One region of the Anaerobiospirillum sp. NML120511 genome, then DNA from elsewhere that is predicted to be linked to it. Evidence: predicted binding sites of a transcription regulator. Region 1 holds the regulator's gene; the other holds the start of a gene.
The links. Region 1 encodes sigma-54, which starts transcription at its own class of promoters, with help from an activator protein. Its sites were predicted from a motif close to TGGCACNGTTTTNGCTT; they were not measured.
Positions count from the first base shown of each region.

Region 1 (4,866 bases):
TACAAAGATGCGGGTAAAGAAAGGAACGGCACCATAAAAGCCTACCACCAGACCTACAAAATCAGCGCTTATCTTCTGTGCCAGCAGGAAAGGGGTGGTATAAGGCACATATACGTATTGGGTAAACCAGAACAGTCCAATAATCAGCAAAAGACGAGCTGTCTGACTCATGATGACCTCTCGGGCGGCTGCCCTTATGAAGCATAGTTTGAAAATCCGCAGAAAATACGGCAGGTACCTGTTTTCAGGATGCCTAGACTAACAGCAAAATGGACAATAATCCATAGCGCTTATCATACCTTTCAATGACGCTTTATTCGTGGGCATGGATGCCCCCTTACGCATCAGGTAACGGACTGTGCAGGCGTAAAAATGGGGCAGCTGATGTGACGGGGCTGTGCGAGCCAGGCAGGCTATGAGTATTATGGCAGTCGCCGCTCGCCGCTCGCAAGGGGCAGTGCATGCTGGCGGAGGAGCTCTGGCTCAGGCACAGGCGCGGGCGGGGCTGTCGGCGCGGGAGGGACCTGAGTTTTAGATGGTGGGCAGAAACGAAAAAACCCGCCTGCGGCGGGTTCTTTCCTCGAATATCAGGAGGCGGGGCCTCCTGCTGTGTATAATGATGACTTTTTGCTGGTCCGGGATAGTTCCCGGATTTCCCGGCTGGGAAACTGTGGTCAGTCTCATCACCGCAGACATCGGTAACGGGAGTATCTGAGACCGTCCTGAAAGCTGGGCCTTACGGGGCCCTGGTGAATAACAGTGGTTGCTTTCCCTGAGAGGGTCTTTGGTACGCGGTACCCGGGGTGCTCAGCAGGGGGTTACTGTCTGTCCGCTTCAGGTGGTGGCGGTATGCCCCGTTTTCCTAATGTCCGGGACGGTGCCGCTTCAGCCATTACTCTGAGCCGGAACTGTGTTTATTCGTGCTTTTCCTTATACTTGACAAGCTGACGATCAACCTTGTCAATTAAGGCATCGATGGCTGCATACATGCTCTCATCTTCTGCTTCGGCGTGAAGTGTGCCACCAGCTACACTGAGATCGGCTTTTGCAATCTGTAAGAGCTTCTCTACAGTTAAGGTAACAGAGATGGAAGTGATAACATCGCCCTTGCGCTCGAGCTTGTTGAATTTGTCGGTGACATATTCATGAAGAGCGTCTGTGACCTTGAGTCCTACACCTTGGATGTTAATCTGCATATTTTGATCCTTAATCCAAACTTGTTGGATACCGAAAGTGAGGCTGACGTCCACCGCTGTTATCATGCCTGAGCATTAAATAGTCCAGAAAAGATATGGTTGGGTGCAGTATGAAAAAGGACTATCCGTAACAGTGGTTCCTACTGCTGGAAACTATCACTCAAAGCGAAGCTTTAAGGCAGTTGGTTGCCTGGTATTCTCCCGTAGTCGCAAAACTGTTTGAAAAATCATAGTCAGCGACGGTGATACCGCAGGCTAATGGGCTCGTCGTGCCCTGGGGGGTGTATTGCAACCTGTAAGTCCATATTAACCAAAATAAGCACCTTGTGTACAAATATGTTCGCAAGATTTGATGTATGTCTCAATATGGTCAAATTGCCTGAAACTTTTGACGAGGCCCGCAGCTGCGCCTTTTGGCTCTCAACTGTGCCTTTGATATGCCAGTTATACCAGCAGTGATAACAGGCTCAGACCAGGAAGTGCGCTCCCGTGTTTTCCTGCAAATACAGTGGTGCTCTCCAAAACAGAGCAGTCTGCACCAGTCCGGTCAGAGCAGGTGCCTGCCAGGCACAGCAGTCTGCATAGGGGGCAGGTGCCCATAGGGCAGAGCAGGCTTCATTGGTCATAGTATGTACCCATAGCCTTAGCCTGAGTATGAGCGCAGCGGGCAAAGCTGGTACAAGGGGTGGCAGCCGGATCAGGCAGCCACCAAAAACAAAGAGCGCCATAAAGGCGCTCTTTGTTTTTAGGATGGCAGGTCGGGATTTATACCAGACGCTTGCGCTGTGAGGATGAGCCAATACCCAGGGCCTCACGGTATTTGGCAATGGTACGGCGGGCTACGCAGAATCCTTTTTCCTTGAGCAGGCTGGCAATCTGGTTGTCCGAGTATGGACGGCGCGGATTTTCACTGCTGACAAGGGACTTGATCTCGGCACGGATAGCAGTTGAGGAGGCGGTACCGCCGCTTTCAGTGCTTACGTGGCTGGAGAAGAAGTACTTGAGCTCGAAAGTACCACGCATGGTGTACAGATATTTCTCTGTAGTCACACGGGAAATGGTGGACTCATGCATGGAGATTTCCTGGGCAATATCATTGAGCACCAGCGGCTCCATACGGTGTTCACCATAATCAAGGAAAGCCTTCTGATGGTCAACAATACAGCGGGCTACCTTAAGCAGAGTGTCATTACGCTTGGCCATACTCTGGATGAACCAGTTGGCCTCCTGCAGATTGGACTTGAAGAACTCCTTTTCGCGCTCATTGCGGGCATAGCAGGCAAGGGAGCGGTACTGCTCGTTAAGGCGCACACGTGGCAGAGCATCAGGGTTGAGAATAACGTCGTAATCTCCGTCCTTGTCCTTTACTACCAGCACATCAGGCACGATGTAATCAGCCTTTTCTCTGATGGCGGTGCGTCCCGGGCGTGGAGTCAGGGACACAATGACGTCATTGACCTTCTTTAAGACATCTTCCTTGACGCCCAGCTTGGAGCAAAGGGAGCGGTAATCGTGGTTGGACAGCAGATCAAGGTACTTGGAGACCACTTCATTGGCCATGCGTACCTCTTCGCTATGATCACGGGTCATCAGATCCTTGAGCTGAATGAGCAGACACTCCTGTACGGAGCGGGCGCCTACACCCAGAGGGTCGTAGTTCTGAATAAGCTTGAGGACGATATTGACGTCATCAATGGTGGCCTCTGGCCAGGTGACATTGATAAGAGCGAGCAGATCATCAAGGCTTTCAGTCAGATATCCTGAGTCATCAATACCGTCAATGATAACTTCAGCAATATAGCGGTCACGGCCCTTAAGCGGAGAGCAGTCGAGCTGCCAGGTCAGGTGATCGTGCAGATTGATCTGAGTTTCGCCCTCGTAGGCACCGTCATCGTCCATTACGGCACCCTTGCTGCGGGTGCGGGCGCTGTAATTGTCCTCACGGCTCAGATTATCAAGATTCTCCTGAGTGGAGGTGCTGCCCGGATCGATCTCAGGCATGGCAAGTTTGTCCGGCAGGTCACCGCCACCGGTATCAGTTACCTGGCTGTAATCGCCCATAGCTGCCAGATCAGCTGCCATATTATGGTCAGCAGATGAGAAGTCATCAAAATCGCCGCCACCATCGTGATCAGGAGCGTACTCGATGCTGCTGCTGCCACGCATGGTGCTGTCACTGCCCATAAGCTCATTTACCGAGGCAATTTCGCTCTTACCGTCATAGCCGGCCATGTCGATATCAGCACCCTGGAAGGAGGCATCGTCGTTGAACGGGTCATAGACCTCACTGTCGTTCTCCATGCGCTCACGCTCAGCCATGGCATCAAGAGACTCCAGGTTGGCATTGGCAATGGACTCGTCAATCTCCAGAAGGGGATTGGTTTCAACGGTCTGCTGAATCTCCTGACGCAGATCAAGAGTTGATAACTGCAGAAGACGGATAGCCTGCTGCAGCTGCGGTGTCATGGTTAAAGTATGGGTCTGGATTGCTCTTAACTGGAGCGAGTTTCTCAAACCGGCCATGGTTCTGATCCTATAAAGAGAAGTTCTTACCCAAGTAGACTTCCTGAACTTTCTTGTTGTTCAGTACTTCCTGTGCCGTACCCTGGGCAATAATTTCTCCAGCGTTCACTATATAAGCTTTGGCACATACGTCTAAAGTCTCGCGGACATTGTGGTCAGTGATGAGCACGCCAATGCCACGGTCTCTCAGGTGCTTGATAATATCTTTGATGTCGGAAATTGATATCGGGTCAACACCGGCAAAAGGCTCGTCCAGCAGGACGAATTTCGGGTTGGCTGCCAGGGCGCGGGCAATTTCCACGCGGCGGCGCTCGCCGCCTGACAGGGCCATACCTGAGCTCTTGCGGATATGCTCGATATGGAATTCTTCAAGCAGCTCGTCTACGCGCTTTTGCATTTCAAGACGACTCTGCTTTTTCTGCAGCTCCATTACACTGAGGAGATTCTCCTCAACGGTAAGTTTGCGAAAAATGGAGTTTTCCTGCGGCAGGTAACCAAGACCTGCCTGGGCTCTTTTGTGCATGGGCATGTGAGTGATATCGACGTCATCGATGGTCACATTGCCGTTTTCTGTAGAGATAATGCCCACAATGATGTAGAAAGAAGTGGTTTTACCGGCGCCATTTGGTCCAAGAAGACCGACAACACTGCCACTTTCGATGCTCAGACTTACATCATTGACCACCACACGGTCCTTGTAGGTTTTTTTGAGGTGATTGGCTTGAAGGAGACTCATAAACGACCTTTCTTGTAACAGGTTATGAGGCCCGCTGACCTTAGGCGGAGCGGGCTTTCAGGAAGGGTCCTTACTGTTTGTTCTTATCTCTGGAAAAATCAGCAGGTACGAAGGTACTTGAGACGCGTCCGCCCTGACTGTTGTTGTTTGATGCTCTCATTTTCTGAGTGCTGATATTATATTCGATACGCTCGCCTGTCATGCGCGACTCACCCTGCCAGATAGAGGCACGGCCGGCCAGAACAATGCGTGTTTCCTCAGGAATGTAGCTCAGCGTACTGGCGCGGGCTTTTATAACGCGTCCGTCATCCTGTTTCTGTTCAAAGGTGACCGGGTTGCCGTAAGCCACAATGGACTTGAGCGCCCCCTTGGGACTGCGTGTTACCTCTACCTTGTCTGCCTTGAGTTTGA
Region 1 is NZ_JALKIK010000005.1:68,733-73,598, forward strand. It holds gene MXE39_RS02495 (MFS transporter) at 1-171, opposite strand, end outside; gene raiA (ribosome-associated translation inhibitor RaiA) at 915-1,196, opposite strand; gene rpoN (RNA polymerase factor sigma-54) at 1,962-3,710, opposite strand; gene lptB (LPS export ABC transporter ATP-binding protein) at 3,730-4,455, opposite strand; gene lptA (lipopolysaccharide transport periplasmic protein LptA) at 4,526-4,866, opposite strand, start outside.

Region 2 (4,866 bases), on a different contig from region 1:
GCCCGGCAGCCTGGCGGCCAGAGGTTAAGCAGCCTGGCAGTCAGGCCTGCCATACCACTTTATCCTGGCTAAATGATTATTATGACCAGCCTGAGCATGGCGGCTCATTGCTTGCAGAGATTTCACCATTGTGTCCTGAATGCCGCATCAGGAATATGCCGCAGCCACAGGGCTTTTGACTAACAGCAAAAAGAAGTCGGAATTAGGAGACCTGCGCTTTTATGCACAGATTTACCAGGGATTTGAGCGACAGACCGCAGATTGTCCATTACTACGTGGACAAGTGTGGCCTGACATGGGAGGAGGCAAGTCAGATCGCATACTGTATTGAGATCGAGAATGCCTCATGGGACATTGGCGTCTATGCTGCCATTGTCAACGCTCTCAATGAAGCTCATCACCTCCCACAGTACGACCTCAATCGCTTTGCCCGCATCATAGAGCTCCTCATGTGCTTTATGGTGATTAATGACGAGTTCAGTCACGACCTTTTCAACAACTTCGTTCGCAAGTATGAGATGTCAGCTCTGACTGACGGTGTGAGCAGCTGGGAAATAGATGAAGCTGAAAAGCTTATCGACAATACATTTATTGATGCTTTCAGCCGCTCTATTGTCCAGTCCCGCCGCTACAGCAGCTGGCTTACCGATGAGACCGATGTTCAGGCTTCAATGATCATGTTCATCGGCTATGAAAAGCTGCGCCTCGTGGATTACATGAGAACTGACTGGGACAATCCTTACGCTGACGAAGATGCTCCTTTTGCCACCTTTGAGGTGGTAGTCGACCTGTCCTCCAATCCTCTTCCTGTGTTCTACGACTTCCGTCCGGGCAGCGTCAACCAGATGGAGGGTATCCACAGCCTGCTCAGCCGACTTGGAGATTACGGCCTGACTGCAGACGATGTCGACGTCTACATGGATCTTGATGAACCTGAGGTTAAGGATCTCGATAACATGGCCCATCAGGACTGCAGCTTTGTAGCAAGGCTCAAGCTTGACAGCAATGCAGCCCGCAGTGCTGCCCAGGAGGGCATAGACGCAGGCCTGTTCACCCAGTTTGAGCTTGAGGCGGGTATAGGCATCATGGGCCACTGTGCCAAGCAGCTGCACTCACGTAAGAGCCTTGCCCAGGTGACCTACCACTATTCCTATGACGGCGAGACCGACGGCTTTGGCTCCTTTGAAAACTTCGATGACTTCTACGAAGAGGAACAGGGACTTATGCTGCGCGGCATCAGTATCCTGGCCACCAACACCCCAAGACCATCAGGATGGGATCCGTACCGTATCTTTGAGATGAGCGAGAACCCGGACACCGAGCTGATAATCAGGGACGACCTGCTCATGTACTGCGCCAGTGGAGAGACTACAGCCCAGATGAAGAGCCGCTTCCACCTTATCTTCGGCTCCCTCATGCTCAAGGCCGCATTCGAGTACCGCAGCCTCCAGGGCAAGGAGCTGATGATGAGCGAATACCACGCACGCTGACCCAAAACTCAGCCAGAGCAAAAAGCCATCCACAGTCCCCACAAAAAACAGAGCCGCACCCCACAGCTTTTCACGGCAGACAGAATACATATGGCTTTTGCGGCCGTCATAATACATAGAACAAAGCTGCCAGTCGGACCATCCGGCTGGCAGCTTTGCCGCATTTAGGCGGGAAAGAATGATGATGGGGGTAATGGAGCCTAGGTGACGTGGCCTGTATCAGCTTTTCATCATATGGACCATCAGGAGCTGCCTCCAAAGAGCACGTACCAGGGACTGAGCACTGTCGAGGATATGCATGGGGGGCATGAGAGCCACTTCGTGCAGTGGCCTGTGCAGAGTGCGCTAAATGTAGAGGCGATGACTGCCAGAAGATATGCAGGTGTGCACGTGAACATGGTCATATGCCTTTGATAAATAACGTGATATTTGCCTCTCTTTCAATCTGCAAATGGTATCTGTTGCCATGCATTTTTCTGCTGCAAAGCCCGTAGCTATCAGCTTTGCGTGAATAAATGGCACCTGCGTTGCATGTAGTTATTTCAATAATGCAGTATGTCTATCCTATGCTGTGACATACATGAGTCGCGAAAAATAGAGAGATTAAGGAAGAGATTATGGCTCTATATGTTAATACGAATGTTAGCTCCATCAATGCCCAGAGGAAGCTCAGTAATGCCACTCTGAACCTTAATACCAGCTATCAGCGCCTCTCCTCAGGCCTTAGAATCAACTCTGCCAAGGACGACGCAGCAGGCCTGCAGATCGCTGACCGTCTGACCTCTCAGATTAACGGCCTCAACCAGGGTAACCGCAACACCAACGACGGTATCGCCCTTGCCCAGACCATTGAAGGCGCCCTGGACGAAACCACCAACATGCTGCAGCGCATCCGTGTGCTGGCTGTACAGTCTGCCAACGGTACTAACTCAGCAGCAGACCGCAAAGCTCTTCAGGAAGAGGTCTCTCAGCTTTCTGCTGAAATTTCCCGCATTGCCCGTCAGACCACCTTTGCTGGTCAGCAGGTTCTGGATGGCTGTACCGGTCTTATTCCTGCTAATGGTAATAATAAAGGTAAGCTGATTTTCCAGGTAGGTGCCAACGCAGGTAATACACTGGAATTAAACTGGTCTGCCGGCTTCACTCTTTCCATGATTGCGGATCAGGCTGGTATTGCAGCAGCTAAACAGACTAAAACTTCAGGCTTTCTTAAAAACGGCAATGCAATGGAGTTTACTGTCTCAATGGCATCCCATGCTACCAATACCTTAGCTAATATCGATAAGCTTATCCAGGCAGTTGATTCCAAGCGTGCTGGACTTGGTGCTCTCCAAAACAGAATGGAAAGTACTATTCGTAATCAGGCCAATATTTCCGAGAATCAGTCAGATGCCCGTAGCCGCATAAGAGACACAGACTTCGCATCTGAAACTGCAGCTCTTACCCAGAACAACATCATCCAGCAGGCATCTCAGTCCGTGCTGGCCCAGGCTAACCAGCGTCCTACCATTGCGCTGAGCTTACTGGGCAGATAATAAATTCATTACTCTTCTCTCTTTACCTAAAGCGGGCCTCGTGCCCGCTTTTTAGCTTTTTAAGAGCAGTCGGATACTTGCTGTCTGGCGGCCGGTCTTTGTGCCATGACAAGATTGCGACACGTTCTGGCTTAATACAGTCAAGGCCATTTGACTCATAAGCTTCAGTCATAAAAGAGCCTGTTGGTTTCTGTTTATTGACGTTAAAGCCACAAGGAGCCTGCCTTGAGGGAAGCAATGGCACCTGCGTTGCATGAAACTGTTCATATAATGCAGAACACGTACTTAATGCCTTACGTGTGTCATGCAACGAGAAATTGAGAGAATAAGGAAAAAACCATGGCCCTTTACGTTAATACGAACGTCAGCTCCATCAATGCCCAAAGGAAGCTCAGTAATGCCACTTTAAACCTGAATGTCTCCTATCAGAGACTGTCTTCAGGTCTGCGTATTAACTCAGCTAAGGACGATGCAGCAGGTCTGCAGATCGCTGACCGACTGACCTCCCAGATTAACGGCCTCAATCAGGGTAACCGTAACACCAATGACGGCATTGCTCTGGCCCAGACCATTGAAGGTGCCCTGGACGAAACCACCAACATGCTGCAGCGTATCCGCGTGCTGGCTGTACAGTCCGCTAACGGTACTAACTCTGCATCAGACCGTAAAGCTCTTCAGGAAGAGGTTGCACAGCTTTCAGCTGAAATCTCACGTATTGCCAAGCAGACCACTTTTGCAGGCCAGGTAGTACTTGAGGGTGCAGGTAAAGGTCTTATTCCAGCTGATGGAAAGCTTACTTTCCAGGTAGGTGCTAATGCCGGTAACACTCTTAATCTCAACTGGTCTGTTGGTTTTACCTTAAGTGGTATTGCAGATCAGGCGGGTATTGCGCATGACAAGCAGACTACCAAAACCGCTGGCCTGTTAAAAAATCAGAACAATACAATTGAGTTCACTGTTTCGATGGCTTCACTGGCTACCAACACCTTAGCCAATATCGACAAGCTGATTCAGGCTGTTGACTCCAAGCGTGCAGGACTTGGTGCTTTACAAAACAGAATGGAGAGCACTATCCGCAACCAGGCTAATATCTCCGAAAACCAGTCTGATGCCCGTAGCCGCATAAGAGACACAGACTTCGCTTCTGAGACCGCAGCGCTTACCCAGAACAACATCATTCAGCAGGCATCCCAGTCCGTGCTGGCCCAGGCTAACCAGCGTCCTACTATCGCTCTGAGCTTACTGGGCAGATAATCAATTACTTCTCTCTTTAACCTAAGCGGGCCACTGGCCCGCTTTTTACTTTTGTGTGGCTGTGCAGCTGTCATCAAAGGGGAGTTTTTAAGAGCCTGAGTGGCACCAGCGTTGCATGAATCTATACCAACAATGCAGTACGTATATGCATACTTTCGAAGTACTGGATATAAAGATAATTGAGAGAGAAAGGAAAAGATTATGGCCCTTTACGTTAACACGAACGTCAGCTCTATCAATGCCCAGAGGAAGCTCAGTAATGCCACTTTAAACCTGAATGTCTCCTATCAGAGACTGTCCTCAGGTCTGCGCATTAACTCTGCTAAGGACGATGCTGCCGGATTGCAGATTGCTGACCGTCTGACCTCCCAGATTAACGGCCTCAATCAGGGTAACCGCAACACCAATGACGGTATTGCCCTGGCTCAGACCATTGAAGGTGCCCTGGACGAAACCACCAACATGCTGCAGCGTATCCGCGTGCTGGCTGTACAGTCCGCTAACGGTACTAACTCTGCATCAGACCGTAAAGCTCTTCAGGAAGAGGTTGCACAGCTTTCAGCTGAAATCTCACGTATTGCCAAGCA
Region 2 is NZ_JALKIK010000029.1:24,891-29,756, reverse strand. It holds gene MXE39_RS08745 (hypothetical protein) at 243-1,490, shown strand; gene MXE39_RS08740 (flagellin) at 2,108-3,025, shown strand; gene MXE39_RS08735 (flagellin) at 3,365-4,279, shown strand; gene MXE39_RS08730 (flagellin) at 4,481-4,866, shown strand, end outside.
Region 2: the regulator sigma-54 is predicted to act here: its motif matches at 3,264-3,280, upstream of MXE39_RS08735 (flagellin).